DNA from 3 places in the Aeromonas encheleia genome. Region 1 is predicted to be linked to each of the others. Evidence: riboswitches for the same ligand, from Rfam matches in the RefSeq annotation. Region 1 holds a riboswitch; each other region holds the start of a gene.
What was found. A riboswitch is a leader RNA that binds a small molecule or an ion and turns the genes downstream of it on or off. The one in region 1 is predicted to bind cyclic di-GMP.
Positions count from the first base shown of each region.

Region 2: another riboswitch for cyclic di-GMP. It lies ahead of gbpA (N-acetylglucosamine-binding protein GbpA); the one in region 1 lies ahead of lafK (lateral flagellar response regulator transcription factor LafK).
Region 3: another riboswitch for cyclic di-GMP. It lies ahead of EL255_RS04435 (glycosyl hydrolase family 18 protein); the one in region 1 lies ahead of lafK (lateral flagellar response regulator transcription factor LafK).

Region 1 is NZ_LR134376.1:4,108,831-4,116,323, reverse strand. Features, by position in the region: gene lfiR (lateral flagellar biosynthetic protein LfiR) at 1-589, shown strand, start outside; gene flhB (flagellar biosynthesis protein FlhB) at 586-1,722, shown strand; gene lfhA (lateral flagellar biosynthesis protein LfhA) at 1,726-3,801, shown strand; cyclic di-GMP riboswitch class I at 4,006-4,093, shown strand; gene lafK (lateral flagellar response regulator transcription factor LafK) at 4,347-5,609, shown strand; gene lfiE (lateral flagellar hook-basal body complex protein LfiE) at 5,621-5,947, shown strand; gene fliFL (lateral flagellar M-ring protein FliFL) at 5,956-7,493, shown strand, end outside.
Region 2 is NZ_LR134376.1:703,347-710,839, reverse strand. Features, by position in the region: gene EL255_RS03395 (YjjI family glycine radical enzyme) at 1-1,133, opposite strand, end outside; gene EL255_RS03390 (AzlD domain-containing protein) at 1,250-1,591, opposite strand; gene EL255_RS03385 (AzlC family ABC transporter permease) at 1,594-2,307, opposite strand; gene EL255_RS03380 (L,D-transpeptidase family protein) at 2,429-2,905, opposite strand; gene EL255_RS03375 (M3 family metallopeptidase) at 3,316-5,166, opposite strand; cyclic di-GMP riboswitch class I at 5,632-5,717, shown strand; gene gbpA (N-acetylglucosamine-binding protein GbpA) at 5,783-7,207, shown strand; gene cbl (HTH-type transcriptional regulator Cbl) at 7,275-7,493, opposite strand, start outside.
Region 3 is NZ_LR134376.1:919,897-927,389, forward strand. Features, by position in the region: gene gltX (glutamate--tRNA ligase) at 1-1,247, shown strand, start outside; tRNA gene EL255_RS04405 (tRNA-Ala) at 1,484-1,559, shown strand; tRNA gene EL255_RS04410 (tRNA-Ala) at 1,588-1,663, shown strand; tRNA gene EL255_RS04415 (tRNA-Ala) at 1,730-1,805, shown strand; tRNA gene EL255_RS04420 (tRNA-Ala) at 1,878-1,953, shown strand; tRNA gene EL255_RS04425 (tRNA-Ala) at 1,993-2,068, shown strand; gene EL255_RS04430 (ExeM/NucH family extracellular endonuclease) at 2,193-4,331, opposite strand; cyclic di-GMP riboswitch class I at 4,626-4,709, shown strand; gene EL255_RS04435 (glycosyl hydrolase family 18 protein) at 4,857-7,493, shown strand, end outside.

The DNA of each region.
Region 1 (7,493 bases):
GGCGCTCGATCCCTTCAGTGCCGGGGCGCTGGTGTTGACGCTGGAGCAGTTGCTGTTCGGATTGCTGTTCGGGCTCTGCATCCAGATGCTGTTCATGGTCATGACCATGGCGGGCCAGATCCTCTCCATGCAGATGGGGCTCGCGATGGCGGTAATGAATGACCCATCCAATGGCGACACGGCGCCCATCATCAGCCAGTTGATGTTGATATTCTGCTCGCTGCTGTTTCTTGGCCTGAATGGTCACCTGGTGACTCTGGATGTGCTGGTGCAGAGCCTGCGCAGCTGGCCGCCAGGATCCTCCGTCTATTCACTGGATGTGAAAGGGGTGATTGGCCTGTTCGGCTGGAGTATCGGGGCGGCCCTGATCCTGACGTTGCCCGCCGTGGTCGCCATGCTGATGGTCAATCTCACCTTCGGGGTGATGAACCGCACCGCCCCCTCGTTGAACATCTTCTCGCTGGGCTTCCCGATGACCCTGTTGCTGGGACTGCTGACCATGGCCATCTCCATCAGCGGGGTACCTGCTCGCTATCTGGATCTGGTCAGCCATGTGCTGAGCCAGCTCAAGGCGCTGACACCGGTATGAGTCAGAACAGCGCCCAGGACAAAACCGAAGAGGCCTCTTCCCAGAAACGGCGCAAGGCGAGGGAAGAGGGACAGATAGCGCGTTCCAAGGAGCTGAGCTCGGCTGGTCTGTTGCTGCTCGGGGGGCTGGCCATGCAATGGATGGTGCCCAGTTTTGGCCTGTTCTTTGCCGAACTGATGAAGCGCCCCCAACGCTTCGACTGGCAGGGGGCACGTGATCCGCAGATGATGATCCATTGGACGGCGGAGGCCCTGGTCGGCATGTTGTGGGTGCTGCTGCCGCTGTTCGGTTTTCTGGGGCTGTTGCTGATCCTGCTCAGCATAGTGCCGGGTGGCATGGTCTTGGCCTGGAAGAAGTTGATGCCCAGCGGCGAGAAACTCAATCCGCTCAAAGGCCTCAAGCGGATGTTCTCCTCCCACAGCCTGATGGAGCTGCTGAAATCCATTCTCAAAATCCTGCTGATCGGTGGCACCCTGGCCCTGCTGCTCAAGCATCAGTGGCCCCTGCTGCTGATGATGAACCGTATGCCACCGCAGGCCGCCATGGAGCAGGCGCTGGGGATCCTCTCCCAGGCATTTATCTTGCTTGGCAGCGTGCAGATGCTGATCGCCGTGCTGGATGTGCCTTACCAACGCTGGTCCCTGAACAAGCAGTTAAAGATGACCAAGCAGGAGGTCAAGGACGAGCACAAGAACAGCGAGGGGCGCCCGGAGATCAAGGCCAAGATCCGCCAGGTACAGGGCATGCTGGCGCGTGCCCGTATCGAACAGCGGGTTCCGCAGGCGGATGTGATCATCGTGAACCCGACCCATTATGCGGTGGCCATCAAATATGATCCCGAGCGGGCCAATGCGCCCTTTGTGATCGCCAAGGGGGTAGACAGCATGGCGGAGCGGATCCGCCAGGTGGCGAAGCAGCACGACAAGATGGTGATGAGCCTGCCGGATCTGACCCGGGCCATCTACTACTCCACCCGGGTTGATCAGGAAGTGCCAGCGGGCCTGTACACCGCAGTCGCCTATGTATTGAATCACGTATTGCAGCTACGGGCCTATGAGGCTGGCAAGGGCAAGAAGCCCCATTCCCTTGCCCCTTTGCATGTGCCGCCCGAGTTACGTCAACCTGAGAGGTAAGTTGTGAACTGGCGTGTATTGACCCAATCCTATACCGCGATCCCCATGATGTTGTTGGCGATCCTGGCGATGATGATCCTGCCCCTGCCCGGTTGGCTGCTGGATGCCCTTTTCACCTTCAACATAGTGCTGGCCGTGCTGGTGCTGCTGGTCTCGGTCTCGGCCCGTCGTCCGCTCGACTTCTCCGTGTTCCCGACTGTGCTGCTGGTCGCGACTCTGATGCGGCTCTCCCTCAACGTCGCCTCCACCCGGGTCGTGCTGCTGCATGGTCACGAGGGGAATGAGGCTGCCGGTAAGGTCATCCAGGCGTTTGGGGAAGTGGTCATCGGTGGCAACTACGTGGTGGGTCTGGTGGTCTTTGTGATCCTGATGATCATCAATTTCGTGGTGATCACCAAGGGGGGAGAGCGGATCTCCGAGGTTTCCGCCCGCTTCACACTGGACGCCATGCCGGGCAAGCAGATGGCCATCGATGCCGATCTCAATGCCGGCACCCTGGATCAGCACCAGGCCCGGGCCCGGCGGGAAGAGATCGCCAAGGAAGCCGATTTCTACGGCGCCATGGACGGTGCCTCCAAGTTCGTGCGTGGCGATGCCATCGCCGGCTTGCTGGTGCTCATCATCAACCTGGTGGGGGGGCTGGCCATCGGTATCTTCCAGCACTCGCTGCCGGTTTCCGATGCGTTCCGGATCTATGCCCTGCTCACCATAGGTGATGGCCTGGTGGCCCAGATCCCCTCACTACTGATGTCCACTGCCGCCGCCATCATAGTGACGCGCGTCAGCGACGAAGGGGAGATGTCGGATCAGGTTGGCCAGCAGATCCTGGCATCGCCCCGGGTCATCTACACGGCGGCGATCATCATGCTGGTGCTGGGCCTCGTACCTGGCATGCCCATGCTGGCCTTCCTCAGCTTCGCCGCCGTACTGGCATGGACCGGCTGGAGCGTGAGCAAGCGTCGGCTCAAGGATCCGGCTCTGGACGCGGCCCAGGAACTGACCCGGCAGATGGTGCAACCCGAGCCCCAGGGGCTGGATTGGCAGGATCTGCCACCGGTGGACTCCGTCGCCATCGAACTCGGCTATCGGCTGGTGCCGCTGGCGGAAGTGGACAAGGGGGCCGAGTTACTCGCCCGGGTTCGCGGCATTCGAAAAACCCTCTCCGAGCAATATGGCTTCCTGCTGCCGGAAATTCGGGTACGTGACAACTTGCAACTGCAACCCGATCAATATCGTATCAAGCTGTCCGGCATCGCCCTGGCCATGGGGAATGTGGATTGCCAGCGGCTGATGGCCATCAGCAGCGGAGAAACATACGGTACGCTGGATGGAGAGCTCACCCAGGACCCGGCCTACGGCATGAGTGCGGTCTGGATTTCGCCGGACAACAAGGCCAAGGCGCTCAACCTGGGCTATTCGGTGGTCGACTCTGCCACCGTCATCGCTACCCATGCCAGCAAGCTACTCAGAGAGCAGCTCGATGCGCTGTTTGGTCACGATGAGGTGGGCAAACTGGGCCAATATCTGGCCATTCAGTCTCCCCGCCTGGCGGAAGAACTCAATCTGGCCCTGACCCAGATGCAGCAGTTGCGGGTCTTCCGCCAGTTGCTCAAGGAGCAGATCAGCCTCATCGACATCCGCACCATAGCTACCACCTTGCTGGATGCGAGCGAGCTGACCAAGGATCCCGTCCTGCTGGCGTCGGATGTGCGTTGTGCCTTGAAGCGTCAGATCGTCAGGCAGGCGATAGGCTCGCGTGACATCCTGGCCGCCTTCACCCTGGACGATCGCCTGGAGCAGACGCTGTTGACGGCGATGAATCAGTCCCAGCAGCAGGGAAAAATCCAGCTGGACAGCTTCCCGGTCGATCCCCAGTTATTGGCGCAATTGCAACAAAATATGCCGCTGGTGAAGGAGCAGTTGCAGCAACAGGGATATGCTCCCGTATTAGTGGTCATGCCCCAGCTCAGACCGCTGATCGCCCGTTATGCCCGCTCTTTCTCAAAAGGTCTCAAAGTACTCTCTTATAACGAGATCCCGGAAGATTTGCGGGTCGAGGTTATTGGGACTCTAGGCTGAAGTTGAATTGCCAGTCATGCAGGCTAGCAGGAAGAGGCTATTCCGCATATCCGCTTGAATTGTCTTATAAAGCCGTTATCATGTGACGGCTTTTGACGTAACGACATGTTAAAAAAAATAAAACAATATTACAAAATATAACAAACTACATGTGTCACATGGCTTTAGGGACAACAGAGCCATGCCATCCTAATACGGATCGTCGCATGATAAAGGCAAACTGAACTGAAAAGTCAGGACGCAAAGCCTCCGGTCTAACAGCATTGATGTTAATGATAGCGGGGTTACCAAGGCTATGATTCCAGCCTTGTTTCCATGCCTAATATAGAGCGAGCGCTCATTAAGAAGCGTTGCTCTTGTCGTGGTGCGTTTTTATTTTTGCACGTCAGTTCTGTTGATTGATTCATGTACAATCACAGGTTCGGGTTTATATGCTTTTTGATTCATCTATCAAGGAAAGTTCAATATCACTCGGTATTGAAGCGCTGCCACATCTATTATTTGTCTCCCCATCGTTATCAAATGGAAACGACATTGAGGAGATATTGTTGAATTCTGGCTATCGTGTTTCCTGCCTGGATTCCCTTCCTCAAACGAAAACATTTCTCTCCCAACACACGGTCGATCTGATCCTGCTCGACATGGCGGCCATGACCGAGGCGGGCCCCTCCGTGATGCATCAACTGGCCGTTACCAGCTGCATCATCATGGTCAATGAGCATCAGGCCTATCTGGCGGCGGAAGCCATGCGGGCCGGCGCCATCGATTACATCATCAAGCCTTTCAGCCCGCGACAGATGATCGAGGTGGTCAGGGGAGCTCTGCGCCTGCGTCAAGCCATTCCCAACCTGATCGCGGCCTCCTCCCTGAGCCAGCAAGTGCTGCAACTCGCCAGGCGAGCCGCGAAGACCTCGGCCACCATCCTCATCGGCGGCGAGTCGGGCACGGGCAAGGAGCGCCTGGCTCGCTATATCCATGAGATGTCCAGCCGTGTTGGCAAACCCTTCGTGGCCATCAACTGTGCGGCCATTCCGGAGGCCATGCTCGAGTCCATCTTGTTTGGGCACAGCAAGGGCGCCTTCACCGGAGCTATTGCCAGCCAGCAGGGCAAGTTTGAATTGGCGCAGGGGGGCACCCTGCTGCTTGATGAGATCTCCGAGTTGCCACTGGCGTTGCAGGCCAAGTTGCTGCGGGTGCTGCAGGAGAAAGAGGTGGAACGCCTGGGCAGCCATCAGGTGATCGCGCTGGACGTAAGGATCATCGCCGCCAGCAACCGGGATCTGCGGGATCTGGTGGCACAGGGAGAGTTTCGCGAAGACCTGTTCTACCGGCTCGATGTTCTGCCCATGAGCTGGCCCGCGTTGCGGGAACGGCAAGACGACATCCTGCCGCTGGCCGAGTACTTCATCGAGCGTTACGGCGCACAGCAGGGCTATCGTCTGAGCGAGAGCGCGTGTAAACAGCTGCTCGCCTATGACTGGCCAGGCAATGTTCGCGAGCTGGATAACGTCATCCAGCGGGCCTTAATTATGGCTCGCGGATTGCATATTCAGGCCGTCGATTTGATGTTGCCCCATTACACCGTCGAAGCCGACAACCTGTTACCGGAGACACTCGCCGCGCCGGAAGGGCTCAGCGAGACGAGGCGGTATGCTGAATTTCAATTCGTGCTAGAGACCTTGCGTCGTTTTCGTGGTCATCGGACTCGTACGGCTGAGGCCCTTGGGATGACGACCCGGGCGCTTAGATACAAGCTGGCTGCCATGCGTGAGCAGGGCATAGATGTCGAGCAGCAGATTCAAAACTAAGGGATAACCGAGTGAAGATTGAGATCATGTCATCACAGGTGACGCTCCTGCAGCAGATGCAGGAAATGCAGCGTGTCGCCAATCAAACCCCTTCCATAGAGCCGAATGATGCATCGACTGTATCGTTCAGCGACGCCATGCGCGACGTCGTCGGACGCGTTAACGAGCAGCAAAATATCGCGTCCAGTTTGATGACCGCCGTCGACGCGGGTCAGAGTGACGATCTGGTCGGGGCCATGGTGGCCAGTCAGAAAGCCGGTCTCAGTTTTTCCGCTCTGATGCAGGTGCGCAACAAGCTGATGGCGGGTTTCGATGACATCATGCGCATGCCGCTCTGAGGTTGGTAATGACTGAACTGGTATCGTCTACCCAAGAGTCTCCTGGCTCTTTCATGACTCGGGTCCAGGAAGGGCTGCGCAATTGGCGCACGCTGTCCCGCGACAACAAATCCATTCTGACCATTGCCCTGCTGGCCGCGATCGTCGCAGGTACCATAGTGGTGATCCTGTGGACCTCCAGCAAGAACTACGTCCCCCTCTACGGCAAGCAGGAGCTTTACGACACGGCCAACATCATGGAGATGCTGGAGAAGGAGCAGGTGCCATTCCGGCTGGAGAAGAGCACCGGCCAGATCCTGGTGCCAGAAAATCAGCTGGCTCATATCCGGATGGCGCTGGCGGCTCGTGGGGTCAGAGCCGCCATGCCGGCCGGTCTGGAAGGGCTGGATACGGTCACCGGGCTGGGCACCAGTGAGTTCATGGAAGGTGCACGTTATCGGCATGCGCTGGAAGGGGAACTGGCCAGAACCATCATCTCGCTGGACGCGGTGCGCAGTGCTCGTGTGCACCTGGCCATCCCCAAGAGAACCCTGTTTGTCGGCCGTGACGAAGAGAAACCCAGCGCGTCTGTGATGCTGGATCTGCAGCCTGGACAGTCCATGGAGCCTGGTCAGGTGGAGGCGATCGCCAATCTGGTGGCGGGCAGTATCTCCGGCATGAAGCCGGGGGCCGTGACCATAGTGGATCAGGCCGGCCAGCTGCTGAGCGCCGAGCTGGGAGACCGGGCAGGCTTCGGCAAGCAGAGTGTCCAACAGATGGAGTATGTGCGCAAGCTGGAACAATACATCCGCCAGCGTGCCAGCGACATGCTCTACCCCATGCTGGGCACGGGGAACTTCCGGGTACAGATAGCAGCAGACGTCAACTTCAATGCGGTGGAAGAGACTCAGCAGCAGCTGGATCCGCAAGGCGTGGTAACCAAGGAGTCCAACAAGTCTGACAAGACCATAGATGCATTGGCGCTCGGCATCCCGGGAGCACTCTCCAATCGTCCGCCCGAGACGACGCCTCCGGCTGATCAGGCGGCTCAGGGGAATGCTGCGACGCCCGAGCCTGCCAAGAACGACACCCGCACCGAACGCCAGGAAATCAGCAAGCAGTATGAAAACAGCCGCACCATAGTGCACACCCGCTATCAGCAGGGACGACTCGAGCGGATGAACGTATCCGTCTTGTTGAATCAGCAGAGTGGCCCCAAGGAGGGCTGGAATGCCGAACAGCTGGAGCAGATCCGGCAGATGGTGGAGCGCTCGGTAGGGTTTGATACTACCCGTGGCGATCAGTTCAGCTTGCAGGTGTTCGACTTTACCGGTGCTGCCCCGATCACTCCGCCGGAGTCCAGCTGGCTGGAGACGCCGTACTGGCAGGATTCACTGCGCTATCTGGTGGGGGGCTTGCTGGGCCTGACGCTGGTGTTCTTCGGTATCCGGCCGCTGGTAAAACACCTGGTACGCACCCAGCAATATCCCGATGCAGAGCCATCGGAGGAGCAGGATGAGGCACAGGAACCCACGGTCGGTCTCGCCATGCGCCGTGAGGCCGATGC
Region 2 (7,493 bases), 1.1 Mb from region 1:
CGATCCAGGCTGAGGCCGCCCTGGGCATGGAGCAGGGCACGTCCCCGCCAGGCGTGAGGCTGCGGCGCCCCGGTCACATAGTCCGAGAGCGCGGCCGAGATGCGATGGCCGAGCCGGTTCGCCCCCTCGTCATGGCCATAGCGCCCCACCAGCCCCTCCTTGCCCAGCAGGATGTTGACCGCCTCCGCCATGCCGTAGATGCCGAACATGGGCACGAAGCGCCCCTCGTCGAGCAGCCCCTCCTGCACCAGGAAGCTGTCGAAGAAGCCGGACTCCTCGTGCAGGAAGGCGGCCCGCGCCGCGATGAGCCGGGAGGCCAGCTCGCAATGGTGGGGCAGCCACAACTCCAGGAAGTCGTCGATGCCGGTGCTCCGCTCGGCCACCCGCTTGAGGGAGAGGCGCACCAGGGTGTTGGCCCCGCCCGCCTGGGGCAGGGCGTTGTAACAGCTGACGATGCCGAAGCCGCGCTCGTCGAAGGTGTCGCGGTGCAGCGGGTAGTTGACGATGTGCGGCTTGCTGCACTCGGCGATGTTCCGCACCGCCTGCAGCAGCAGGCTGTCCGGGGTCGAGGCGGGATCGTGGAACAGGCTGAGGTTAGGCGCCACCTGCTTGAGCTCGCCGTCGATGCGCAGGATCAGGCGGCAGAGCCGGTTGTCATCCGGGCCTATGTTGACGTGCATGAAGGCATCCGGCAGCACCCGGTCCAGGTAGATCCAGAACCCCTTCAGCTTGCGATAGAGCGCCTCGTCATCCAGCGTGCCGACGAAGGGCAGCAGCAGGTGATCCAGCCGCCCCAGCCAGACCGGCATGCCGGTCACCGAGGGCACGTGGTGGTAGAGGATGCGCAGGGCATCGAGCGCCTCGTCGAAATCCCGGGGCGGCGCCAGCTCCAGCCAGGCCGAGCCCTGACTCAGGAACTTCTGGTAATCCGGCAGCACGTAGCGCGGCTTGTAGGGCGTGTGCCCCTCGAACATGTCGCAGAGCACCCCTTGTGCCATCGCCTCGGCCACCGCCGCGGGCAACTCGGGATAAGGCAGCGCATTCTCGGCGGCCAGGGCCAGGGCGTGGCTCTTCTGAGCCGGGGAGAGCAGGGGATCGCGCACTATGCGCTGGCAGGTTGCGGTGAAAGACATGGGGGAGCTCCTTGGCGGATAGTCCCTAAATCCTCACACTTGAGAGGCCTTTTTTGAAGTGACATTCACAACATAACGGATGTCATAAAAAGACATCCGTTATGCGGGATCACGCCCTAGCCCAACCAGGGTAACACGCTGGCGAGCCCACCCTGCCAGCGCAGCAGGAAGAAGCCCCCCATGCCGATCACGACCACCAGCAGGGTCGGCAGGCGCAACAGGGTCAGGGCCGTCACCAGCAGGGTCGCGGCCAGATAGTCAGGATCCCAGTCCAACCCCTTGCCCGGCTCATAGCTGAAGACGATGGGCAGCCAGATGGCGGTCAGCACCGACTGGGCCGAGAAGCTGAGGAAGGCCCCCATCTCGGCGCCCGGCTGATAGCGGGTCAGCCGCGAGAAGAAGGCGAAGCGGTTGAAGAAGGTGATCAGGGCCAGCAGGCCTATCATCAGCCAGCTCATGGTTATCTCCTCATCCGGTGCAGCACATAGCCCACCAGCATGCCGGCCAGCGCCGAGATGATGATGTAGACCTCCGCCAGCAGCGGCTTGGTGAGCAGCGCCGTGCCGCCGCTCACCACAGTCGCCGCCACCATGGGCAGGTTCTTGAGGGCGGGTATGGTCATGGCGATGAAGGTGGCGGCGATGGCAAAGTCCAGCCCCATCCGATCCAGCCCGTCTATGTACTGACCGGCGGCGATGCCGAGCAGGGTCGCCAGGTTCCAGAACAGGTAGAAGACGAAGCCCGCGATCAGCGCATAGGCGGGATTGAAGCGGCCCTGACGCTCCCTCTCCTTGAGCGCCACCGCGAACATCTCGTCGGTCAGGAAGAAGGCGAGGCTGGCGCGCCAGCGCAGGGAGAGCGGCAGCACGTCCCGGCGAAAGGTGAAGCCGTACAGCAGGTGCTGGGAGGTGATGACGAAGGTGGAGCCCACTATGGGCAGCAAGGGGGTGCCGGCCCCGAACAGGGTGGTGGCCGAGAGCTGGGCGGCGCCGGCATAGACCAGCAGCGACATCAGCTGGGCCTGCAACGGGCTCAGCCCCACCTGCAGCGCCAGGGCACCGCACAGTATCCCCCAGGGGATGACGGAGATGGAGAGGGGCAAAATATCGAGGGAGGCACGCCACCAGAGCGCGCTGGTACTCTCGGGCGCGGGGGCGCTCGTTCCTGACATCATGGGATCATCCTTGTTACATCCACGGCGAGCCGGAAAAACTAGCACGGTGCAGGCGGGGATGTCACGCCATCGTCAGGGGGAAATGACACGCCCGCGCGATGGCGGGCGTGAGGAACCGGGATCAGGGCTGGATGATGATGGGGGTGCCGGGTTCGATGGCGCTCCACACCTCGTCCAGATCATGGTTGAGCATGGCGATGCAGCCGTTGGTCCAGTTGGACGGCTGCAGACGACGGTTGCCGATGTCGTTGCGCTGACCGTGGATCATGATCATGCCACCGGGATTGACGCCCTTCTCGTTGGCCATCTTGATGTCATCCAGATTCGGGTAGTTGATGTGGATGGCCTTGTAATAGCCGGAGTTGGTCTTCTTGTAGTCGAGGATGTAACGCCCTTCCGGTGTGCGCTGATCCCCTTCCCGCAACTTGTGTCCCTTCGGGGCCGGGCCCAGGGCGATCCAGTAGCGTTTGACTTCCTTGCCATCCTTCATCAGGGTCAGGCTATAGCTCGACTTCTTGACCACTATCATGTCGGCAGACAGGGTGGCAAAACTTAAGGCGGGCCACAGCCCCAGCAAACACAGTAATACGGCTCTCATTCCATCCCTCGACAAGCCTTCAGGGCTTTTTTGTTAGCAAATCATCTGAATATCGCCACTCTCTGGTGACGAGCGAGCGCCATGATATGGGATCGCCATCAATACTCAATATATCCAGAGAAACATATCTGTGACCAGCGTGACGAACGCCCCGTCCATCCACCGCCCCATCACATTAATTAATAGCTAAAACAGCTAGATGGCGCCAAGCGGTCGTTTTAAGTGTTTCATTCAAGCCCCCTCTCAGCCCCCACCTCGGGATCCGGCCTGCCCCCGCAGGCGCCGTCGCGCCTTCCCGCCGCCAGCCGTCCCCGATAACCCCGTCCAGCCGCGCGACCGAGGGCGTCACCAGCGCGCAGAAATGACAGAGCCCTGCCAAGGGGCAGGACTCTGTGGTGGGTGGGGATCCCTTAGCCGATAGAAGCTGGCTCGGCCTGGTAGTGGCGCCGGATCCAGGCCTCGAAGTCGGCCAGCATGCGCGCCTCCGACTCGCTGTTGTCGGCGATGAGCGCCTCCCCGTGCACCACCCGGATGCGGGCATTGAGCGGGCTGCCCTCGCCTGCCGGCGGCCGCTGCCGCGCCGCCGCCATGCTGGCCGATGCCAGCTCCCAGGCCTCGGCTACGCTCCGGTTGCAGACCCGGGCCAGGGGAGCGGCGCTGAAGCCCTCGCCGGTGAGGCTCTGCAGGGTCTGATCGTGGGTCATGCCGTTGCCCGGCCCCCAGTAATGGGCGGCCAGATCCGGTCCGATGCGCGGGTTGTCGGTGAGATAACCGTCGCGCCGCAGGAAATAGGCACGGGTCTGCTCCACCGCCATCAGCGCCAGCAGGTAGCCGTGGTAGGCGCAGGCCGACTCCTGGTTGAGCAGGTGCGGGATCGCCAGCAGCGGCCGCGGGCTCTCCACCCCCAGGATCTTGCGCTCCCAGCGGCGCGCCAGCGCCAGCACCGCGGCCGGGGTGCGATCGCCATCGGCCATGGCGTAGAGATCCCGCTCGAAGTAGGAGACCAGCGCGATCTGCCGCTCGTTGAAGGCGCGAAATGGCTGCCGCGCCTCTATCATGGCCCCGATGAGCGCATCCGGGATGGGCTCCCCGCTCTCGCTCCTGGCATAGCGCTTGAGCCAGTCCGCATCGTCCAGCAGGCTGTCGCAGAACATGGACTGGGTCTCGGCATAGGCCATGGAGGTGGGCGGGAACTCCTGGGAGAAGCAGGGGGCGTTGCCGGTCACGTTCGCGAAGTGGGCGGCGTGGCCCCCCTCGTGGAACAGGGTGTTGAGGCCGCTCCAGCCACTGCCCACCTGGGACGGATTGGCCAGGCTGGTGAAGTTGACCACGGCGGGCACCCACTGCCCCTCCTGCCAGAAGCTCGGCACCGGACCGTGGCAGAAGCCGTTCTCGTATTTCCCCTCCCGGGTCAGCAAGTCCAGGGTGAGGGTCGCCTCCCGATACTGGATGCCGAGCCGGCGGAAGCTCTCGACCCAATCCTGCAGCGCCCGCGAGAAGGGCACGTAGGGGTCGAGCTGGCGGGTCACGTCGCCGCTGACGAAGTAGCGCAGGTTGTGGGGCAGCAGCGCCGCCTCCCCCTTCGCCGCCTTCAGCTCGGCCAGGCTCAGGTGCACCCGCTCTTCGGTGCGCTCGATGAAGTCATCCAGCACCGCAAACAGCTGCTCCGGGCTCATCTGCTCGTTCTTGCGCACCTTGTAATCGAAGTAGTCGCGATAGCCCATGGCGCGGGCGAAGCGGTTGCGCAGCGCCACTACGTCCAGGTAGCCATGGTCGACCACCCACTGCTCCAGGCTGTGGAACATGTCGAGGGCACTCTGGCGCACCGCCTCGCTCGGGCTGGCGGCCAGGCTGGTGCTGGCCGCCGGCAGGCTGCCGGCCACCTGGCGGCCCCGCTCGTCCAGCAGGCTCAGCTTCAAGCCCTTGCGACGGGAGAACAGGTCCGCCTCGGCGACCACCAGCTCGTCCATCAGGGCCGCCGCCGCCGGATCCTCGATGACGTTGCACTCGAAGAAGGCGATCCAGCCCCCCAGGCCGCGTCTGAGATCCGCCCCGTCGGCCTGGGCGAGCATCTCCCTCAGCTCCGGCAGCCGCGCCGGATTGGCACAGAACGCCTTGTAGGCCTGCTCGGCGGCGGTGAAGCCGGCCTGATCGTCGCTGGTGCCCATGTAGGTGGACCAGAACAGATCCTCCTTGCGCCTGTGCACCCGCAGGTAGTCGGCGTTGAGCTGGTTCAGGTAATTCCTGGCAATGGAACTCATAAATTCCCTCTTGTTATCGGTGGCGCCTGGCCATCCGTTCCTTTTTGGTGGTGTCCCTCCCCGGTCGGGGCCGGGACAAACGTGCGCCGGGATGCGCGTCACCACGCTATCAAAAGTGGGCCTGTCTGTCTGCTGCTCATGGGGGCAATGAGCGGACATCCCGCGATCCTGGGCAGCCGGCTGAGCCATAAAGGATCCACCTCGATCCAGGATCCCTCCCCTGCCATGGAGTCCAGGGTCGGCAAGGGGATGCCGCCTCGGCATAAGATGCGTGAAATCTGAATATTAATCAGAACAACAATCCGGGGCAGTGAACATGACCAGGGGAATACCCATGCAAAAACAGAAAGTTAAGTAATGGCACTACTCCGATGAGTCGAACCGTAAAGATTTACACTTAATAATTTAATCAAAATAAGTCATGATGATGTCGTCGTCTTCAAACGCGACACCATGACCATTTATGTAGTCATTTGGCAAACTGGTTGAAAGGCCAGGACGCAAAGCCTCCGGTCTAAAGACATGTCGTCCAGGATAGCGGGGTTGCCACACCCAGGTGTGTATCGGGGATTTCCCCTGCCAACTTGACTGCCCACATCACCGAACAGAGGAATGTATGGCAGCAAAAATTCAACTCAATCATGTGGCCGCGGCGCTGGCGTTGCTGGCCAGTGGCGGCGCACTCGCCCACGGCTATATCAACCAGCCGGAGGGTCGCAACTATCTGTGCAAGACCGGCGGCAACAGCCAGTGTGGCGCCATCCAGTGGGAGCCCCAGAGCCTGGAGGCACCGTCCGGCTTCCCCAACGGCGGCCCCGCCGACGGCCAGATCGCCTCGGCCGGCCACCCGCAATTCGGTGAGCTCAATGCCCAGACCAGCGATCGCTGGACCAAGCGCGAGGTGCAGGCCGGGCCCTTCGCTATCAGCTGGAGCTTCACCGCCAACCACGTGACCCGCAACTGGCGCTACTACCTCACCAAGCAGGAGTGGAACCCGAACCAGCCGCTGACCCGCGACTCCTTCGATCTCAATCCATTCTGCGTGATCGAAGGCAACATGGTGCAGCCGCCCAAGCAGGTCACCCACCAGTGCACCCTGCCGGCACGCACCGGCTACCAGGTCATTCTCGGGGTGTGGGAAGTGGGCGATACCGCCAACAGCTTCTACAACCTGATCGACGCCCGCTTCGAAGGCGGCACCCAGCCCCCGCTGAGCTGGAGCCAGGGCGGGACCATCTACCCCTCCACCGATCTCGCGGCCGGCGACAAGGCCAGGACCCGGGTGTTCGACGCCAGCGGCGAGCGCACCGATCTGCAGACGGTGCTGACCATCGCCAACGCCGAGCAGGGCCAGAAGAACAACTGGGCTCACGATCTGGCGGGCAAGATCAACGCCGAGCAGAGCCAGATCCGTGCCGGTCAGCAGGGTGGCGACGGCCAGTTCAACCCGGTCTACGGCCAGAACCCCATCTACCTGAAGGCGGGCAGCAACCTGCAACGGGTCGAGATCCAGCTCGAACAGCAACAACCGCCGGTGGGCAACGACATCAACGTGAGCGGTCTGGAGAGCGAGTACCTGCTCGACAACGGCAGCGTCACCCTGGCCTTCACCGTCACGGCGCAAGGGGACCTCGCCGTCACCAATACCCTGTATGACCATGGCGGTGTCGCCAAGGGCCAGACCGGCGCCGACATCAAGGACAGCAGCCAGAGCTTCACCATGCCGGTGAGCGGCCTGAGCGCGGGTCACCATCAGCTGGTGATCGAGGGCAAGCCCAAGGCGGGTGGCGAGCCGCTGCAGCAGACCCTGGATCTGATGCTCAAGGATCCGGCCAGCGGCGGTGACTACCAGTTCAGCTTCCCGGAGGGCCTGAAGTCCTACACCGCAGGCACCAAGGTGCTGCAGCCCAAGAACGGCAAGGTGTATCAGTGCAAGCCCTACCCCTACAGCGGCTGGTGCACTATCTGGTCCAGCTCGGCGACCCAGTATGAGCCCGGCGTGGGCAGCAACTGGCAGGATGCCTGGACCGAACTGAAATAACGCGCGTCGACAGATAAGCAAACAGGGAGCCGATGGCTCCCTGTTTGTTTATGGCATGTCAGCCCATTCAGATCTGGTAATCGAGGGCCGGCTCGTGGCTCATGGCGCGGGCCTGGATCTCGGCCAGCGCCAGTTCCGGGTTGCAGAGCTGGATGAACTGCCAGGCGAAGTTGTGCTGGAACTGCCCCTGCTTGAGCCCGATCCAGGCGGTGTGCGGTGCGAACAGCCGGCTGCCATCGAGCTGCACCAGCCCCTTGTCACGCTGGGCGTCGAACGCCATGTCCGC
Region 3 (7,493 bases), 1.4 Mb from region 1:
TCATTGAGGGCATGGAATGGCTGGAGCTGAACTGGGATGAGGGTCCCTACTACCAGACCAAGCGTTTCGATCGCTACAACGCGCTGATCGACGAGATGCTGGCCGACGGCCGCGCCTACAAGTGCTTCTGCTCCAAGGAGCGCCTGGAAGCGCTGCGTGAAGGCCAGATGGCGAGCGGCGAGAAGCCCCGCTATGACGGCAAGTGCCGCGACAAGGCGCACGATCACCCGGCCGATGCACCCCACGTGATCCGCTTCCGCAACCCCACCGAAGGCTCTGTGGTGTTCGACGACCACGTCCGTGGCCGCATCGAGTTTGCCAACACCGAGCTCGATGACCTCATCATCCGTCGTACCGACGGCGCGCCGACCTACAACTTCTGCGTGGTGGTGGACGACTGGGACATGGAGATCACCCACGTGGTCCGTGGTGAAGATCACATCAACAACACCCCGCGCCAGATCAACATCTACAAAGCCCTGAACGCCCCGGTGCCGGAGTTTGCTCACGTCTCCATGATCCTGGGTGACGACGGCGCCAAGCTCTCCAAGCGCCATGGCGCCGTGTCCGTGATGCAGTACCGCGACGACGGTTACCTGCCGGAAGCGCTGCTGAACTACCTGGTGCGTCTGGGCTGGTCCCACGGCGATCAGGAGATCTTCAGCCTGGACGAGATGATCAAGCTGTTCAGCCTGGATGCCATCTCCAAGTCCGCCTCCGCCTTCAACACCGACAAGCTGTTGTGGCTGAACAACCACTACATGCGCAGCCAGGACCCGGTCCACGTCGCCAAGTATCTGGAGTGGCACATGGCCGCGCAGCACATCGACACCAGCACAGGCCCGACTCTGGCCGAGGTGGTGACCCTGCTGGCCGAGCGCTGCAACACCCTGGTGGAGATGGCCGCCCAGAGCCGCTATCTGTTCGAAGAGTACGAGGCGCTCGACGAAGCCGCCGCCAAGAAGCACCTGCGCGGTGTGGCCGCCGAGCCGCTGATCCTGGCCAAGGCCAAGCTGGTCGCGCTGGAGACCTGGACCACAGAGGCGCTGCACGAGCTGATCGAAGCCACCGCCGCCGAGCTGGGTCAGGGCATGGGCAAAGTCGGCATGCCGCTGCGCGTCGCCGTGACCGGGCTGGGTCAGTCCCCCGCCATCGACGCCGTGATGGCGCTGGTGGGCAAGGAACGGGTATTGGCGCGCATCGATCGCGCCCTGGCCTATATCGAAGCACGCATGGCCGCCGAATAAGCGCCAGTCGTTGACAACAAAGGGCTCCCGAACGGGGGCCCTTTGTTTTTGGCAGACAAGTAGATTTGTGACATAAAACAGTGAGATAGCCATCTGGTTGGCGCTAAAAACAGCTAACTGTCTGAATTTTGACTAAACGCTCCAGTCGGTGTTATTTTTGGGTTGACAGCAAAGCGGGTGATGCCTATCATGCGCCTCCGTTGCCAGAGATAACTTTGGTAGCGCCGAGGTGAGTTGGGGTTATAGCTCAGCTGGGAGAGCGCTTGCATGGCATGCAAGAGGTCCGCGGTTCGATCCCGCGTAGCTCCACCAAATTCTTCTCGGACAATCTGGAATCCAAGGGGTTATAGCTCAGCTGGGAGAGCGCTTGCATGGCATGCAAGAGGTCCGCGGTTCGATCCCGCGTAGCTCCACCAGGTTCCTGATTGTAGAAATGAAGTACCCAGGGCAGTGCGGTGTGTATCACCCAGGCCGACCTTTGTGGGGTTATAGCTCAGCTGGGAGAGCGCTTGCATGGCATGCAAGAGGTCCGCGGTTCGATCCCGCGTAGCTCCACCACTATTTGATATTTGAATACCAGAGTTAGGGCAACCGGCCGCCAGAACCGGTTGTTTAAAGAGTAAAGAATTTGGGGTTATAGCTCAGCTGGGAGAGCGCTTGCATGGCATGCAAGAGGTCCGCGGTTCGATCCCGCGTAGCTCCACCAAATTCAGAGTTGAGGCTAGTCCTTGATTCAATACAACTTGGGGTTATAGCTCAGCTGGGAGAGCGCTTGCATGGCATGCAAGAGGTCCGCGGTTCGATCCCGCGTAGCTCCACCAAATATCAAAAGGCCACCGCATTGCGGTGGCCTTTTTGTTTTGGCTCCACTTTCCTTTTTACCCCCCAATTCTCGTCGACAAAAAAGCCCGCATCGGCTGCGGGCTTGGTGGCTATGGCAAGTCATCAGCCGTGGCGACGGCGCCAGGCCAGCGGCAACAGCGCCAGCAGCAGGGCACCCATGGCGCCAGCCCCGCTGCCATTGCTTGGCTCCTGCAGCTTGAGGTCGACGATGATGGGGTCGTGGTCGGAGGCGCTGAACGGGTTGTCGGACTTGATCATGTCGCCGGTGAAGCCGCGTCCATATTCGAACAGGTTGCTCTCGTAGGAGTTGATGTGCCAGTCGGCGACGGCCACCACCTTCTTGGCCAGCGCCGGGTTGGCGAGGGCGTAGTCCAGAGTGCCGAGCTCGGCCTCGTAGCTGTAGGAGATGGCCTTCTCCTGGTTGAACTTGACGTTCACATCGATCAGGCCATAGCTCTTGCTCACCTCCTGGCCGAGCTGCTCGTAGGGTTGCTCGCCGACGAAGGTGTGGGAGGCGGAGCGGATCTTGCGATCCGCCTTGGCCGCATCGTAGTCGGTCAGCACCCGGATCGGGTCTTCCTTGGCGTAGGAGTTGAAGTCGCCCACCAGCAGCACCTGGCCCGGCAGCTTGTTCATCGCCTCGCCCAGCACCTTGGCCGCACTCACCCGAAACTCGGTGCACTTGCCCTGCAGATCGGCGGGTTCGGTCTTGCCGTCCCCGTTCTCAAAGCAGCCAGAACCCTTGGATTTCAGGTGATTGACCACCAGCGTCAGGGGATCCTTGCTGCCCGCCACCGTGAAGCTCTGCACCAGGGAGTCGCGCTGACCGGCGCTCTTGGCGACGCCGCCCAGGATGTAACGCTGCTGCGGCAGTTGAATCACACCGGCTTCCCCGCTCGGGGTCAGCTTGGCCGGGCGATAGAGCATGGCCACCATGATGGCGTCGCCACCGAAGTAGCGCTCCTCGCCGAGCAGCGCCTTGGGCAGGCTGACGAAGGCGTAGTGCTGGCTGGCATCCTTCTGCTGGGCGTTCAGATGCGTGACCAGATCGCTGATGGCGGAGTGCTCGTCAAAGCCGTTGTTCTCCATCTCCATCAGGCCGAGCAGATCGGCGTCCATCTCGGTGATGGCGTTGACTATCTTGGTGCGCTGCTGCTGGAAATCTTCCAGGTTCTTGGCGCCCCTGTTGCAGCCCTTGGCGCTGTCCGCATCAGTCTGGTCCTTGCACAGCACGTTGAGAGCACCGCCCACGCTGGAGTGGCTGGTGAAGTAGTTGAGCACGTTGAAGCTGCCGATGCGCAGGTCAGTGCCGGCGGTGCGAGCCGGGGCGCTCTGGCGATCGTTCTCGTCGGTACGCAGCAGATCGCCGGCCGTGATGGTCTGCCCCTTCGGCACTATCAGCCGGTACTCGTCATAGCTGTAACCCACCAGGGCCTCCAGGTTGACCGGGGCATCGCCGATGCGCAGGTAACCCTGCTCCGGCTCCCAGGCGGGCAGCCAGGGTAGCTTGCCGTCGGCGGCCTTGAAGTCGGATTCGAGGAATACCCGGTTGCCCGCATTGGCCTGTGCCAGTGCCTTGGCCTCGCTGCTGCCCGCCACGTGCAGCTGGGTCGGTTTCATCAGCGGGGCCTGATGGGCGAGCACCAGGTTGTTGCGCCGGGCGGCGTAGTCGTAGCTGAAGTTGCGGCTTACCTTGAGCGCGCTGTCGGCATCGAGCCGCACCCGCATCCCCTCGTGACGCTCCAGCGCCCGGGCCAGGGTCTCCCCCTCCAGCACCCGCAGTGGCACGGCGGCGGGGACGCTGCCCTGCGCCAGCACCTGCAGGCGCGGGACCTTGCTATCCAGGACCGGCTTGAGCTGGGTATGGCCGTAGTATTCCGCCACCTTGGCTTCCAGACAGACCTCGGCCCCCGGCTGGATGGCGGGGTACTTGTTGATGTCACTCAGGAAGACGAAGATACCGTCCGAGCTCTGGGGGTTGCCATCGCCCTGGAGATCCTGCAGGTAGAAGCCCTTGTTCAGGCTCTCGCCGAGGGCGCTGACCACCGCCTTGACGGCCACCGTCTGGGTACTTTCAAACAGATCGTCCGGGATCAGCGGGCTCTTGTCGCCACTGCCCTGGATGGCGGGGATGGGGGTGAGGGCGTTGTCGGCCGGGCAGCTGAAGCCGGCGGCATGGATTGAGGGGGACGCGAGCGCGAGCCCCACGGCCAGCGACAGCAGGGTAGGTGTTCCTTTCATGGGTATTCCTTTTTTATTTTTGCCAGTGTTTCCATAGCCTTGGCACCTTGGCCAAGGGCGCGCATTGTCACATTTCTGGCACATCATACCAGTGAGCCAACGCACATTATGGGGAGGCAAAAGAGGCCTGTTTCGTTTTTATGACGTGGCTAACATTATGAAATTAATGATAAAAGTGTCACCGGCTGTGCGGGAGGATGTGGGGGGCTTGCTGGCGTTTACATATTTTTCTTCGAGAATGAAGATTGAGACTCGACCACTTGCTTCCTATACTCGCCCTGTTCCTCACGGAACCCAGGTAAAGGGCAAACCGGCAGTGATGCCGGGACGCAAAGCCTCCGATCTGCCGGATACTGGCCAGACAGCGGGGTTACCCAGGGTGACATGAGGGGATGTGGCCCCGTCCATGGCCTGTTGTCGACCCTTTCTCACCTGTTGCTATTGCGCTTTGCCCGGTCTTAAAAGCCAAGATAAAACAAGGATGATAACAATATGCAACAGACCCTAAGGCCCAGCAGGCTCGCCATGCTGGTCGCCCTTGCGGCTATGCCCGCCTGGGCGCAAGCCGCCTATCCCGCCTATCAGTCCGGCACCGCCTACAAGGCTGGCGATGTCGTCAGCAACGTCGGCAACCTCTATGAGTGCAAGGAATTTCCTTACTCCGGCTGGTGTGGCGCCTCGCCCTATCACTATGCGCCCGGGGTGGGTACCGTCTGGGCCGATGCCTGGAAACCCTTCAGCGATGGCGGCACGGCGCCGGGCCTCGGGCTCGCGATAAGCTCGCCCGCCGTTGGTAACGCTTTCAACGAGGGGGCGCCTGTGGCCCTGGCGGTAACCCTGAGCGGTGACAGCAGCGCCATGGTCAAGGTGGAGTACCTGATCGATGGCACCCAGGTCGCACTGAGCGGCGCGGCCCCCTGGTCGGCAAGCTGGGTGGCGAGCGGCGTCGGCCCCCATCAGCTCAAGTCCCGCGCCCTGGACAAGGATGGCAAGCTGCTGAGCGAAGCCGATGCTGCTTTCAGCGTCAGCGCCGTGGTGGCCCCGGAAGCGCCCAAGGCCAGCATCAGCAGCCCGGCCGCCGGCGCCAGGCTGACCCTGGGCCGGGTCGCCACGGTCACGGCCGATGTGACCGATGCCAACAACGATGTGGCCAGGGTCGAGCTCTATGTGAATGGCCAGAAGGTGGGCGAAGACAGTAGCGCCCCCTGGCAGCTGAACTGGACGCCCCAGAGCAAGGGGGTCGCCGGCCTCAAACTGGTGGCGACAGACAAGGGGAACCTGGTCGGTGAGTCGGCCCAGATCGATGTCACCGTGGAAGAGGCCGCGCTGCCCCCCACAGGTGGCAACCTCTCCTGCGACATTCGCCAGATCTACCGCGCCGATGGCAGCGAGTGTATGGGGGATGACCATGCCCGCCGCGTCATCGGTTACTTCACCTCCTGGCGCACCGGCAAGAACGGCCTGCCCGCCTACCTGGTGAACGACATTCCCTGGGACAAGATCACCCACATCAACTACGCCTTCGCGGCGGTGGATGAGCAGAGCCACCTGATCAAGGTGGACGACGCCGCCACCAAGCTGACCTGGGAGGGGGTACCGGGCGCCGAGATGGACCCGGAGTTTGCCTACAAGGGTCACCTCAACCTGCTCTCCAAGTACAAGAAACAGTACCCGGACGTGAAGACGCTGATCTCGGTGGGCGGTTGGGCCGACACCCGTGGCTTCTATACCGCCACCACCAAGGGCGATTGCTCGGTCAACACCGCCGGCATCAACGCCTTCGCCGACTCGGCGGTGGGCTTCATCCGCCAGTACGGCTTCGATGGGGTGGACGTGGACTACGAGTACCCCACCTCCATGAAGGATGCGGGCAACCCCAACGACTTCCCGCTCTCCAACCAGTGCCGGGCCAAGTTGTTTGCCAACTACGAAGTCCTGATGAAGACCCTGCGCAGCCGGCTCGACAGCGCCGGCACCGAGGATGGCCGCAAGTACATGCTGACCATAGCCTCACCGGCGTCGGCCTATCTGCTGCGCGGCATGGAGAACTTCCAGGTCACCCAGTACCTGGATTACGTCAACCTGATGACCTATGACTTCCACGGCGCCTGGAACAACTTCGTGGCCCACAACGCCGCGCTGTTCGACAACAAGGCGGATCCGGAGCTGGCCCAGTGGGGCGTCTATAGCCAGGCCCAGTACGGCGCCATCGGCTATCTGAACGCGGCCTGGTCGGCCCACTACTTCCGTGGCGCCCTGGCGGCCGGCAAGATCAACATAGGGGTGCCTTACTACACCCGTGGCTGGCAAGGGGTCACCGGCGGCACCCATGGTCTCAACGGCAAGGCGGCCTTGCCGAGCCAGAGCAATTGCCAGCCGGGCACAGGTGGCAGCACCATCCCCTGCGGCAACGGCGCTGTCGGCATCGACAACATCTGGCACGATCTGGACAAGAACGGCAACGAGGTCGGCGCCGGCGCCGTGCCCATGTGGCATGCCAAGAACCTGGAGCACGCGGCCAGCCTCGGCATCACCACCCTGCCGAGCTACGGTCAGGCCTGGGGTCTGGATCCCAACAACCCGGCCGACGTGATCCAGGGCAAGTACGTGCGTTACTACGATGACAAGGCGCAGGCGCCCTGGCTGTGGAACGAGGAGAAGAAGGTGTTCCTCTCCACCGAAGATGAAGAGTCCATGGGCAAGAAGCTGGACTACATCGTCAAGCGCGGCCTGGGGGGCGTCATGTTCTGGGAGATGGCGGGGGATTACGCGTTCGATCCGGCCAAGAACGAATATGTCATTGGCAGCACCCTCACCAGCCTGGCCTACGACAAGTTCAGGACGGCGAGCCAGCCCAATCTGAAGCAGAACGATCTGCCCGCTCCGGCGGCGCAGCTCGACATCGGCGTCAGCCTGAGCGGCTTCAAGGAGGGGGATTCCAACTACCCGATCAACCCGACGCTTAAACTGACCAACAAGTCGACCCAGACCATACCGGGCGGGACCCGCATCGAGTTCCTGGTGCCGACCTCCACCTCTGACACCATCACGGATCAGAGTGGCATGGGCCTGAAGGTGGTCGAGAGCGGTGGCAACCAGAACTCGGACGGTATCGCGGGCGAGAAGGACTTCCACAAGGTGGCCATGACGCTGCCAAGCTGG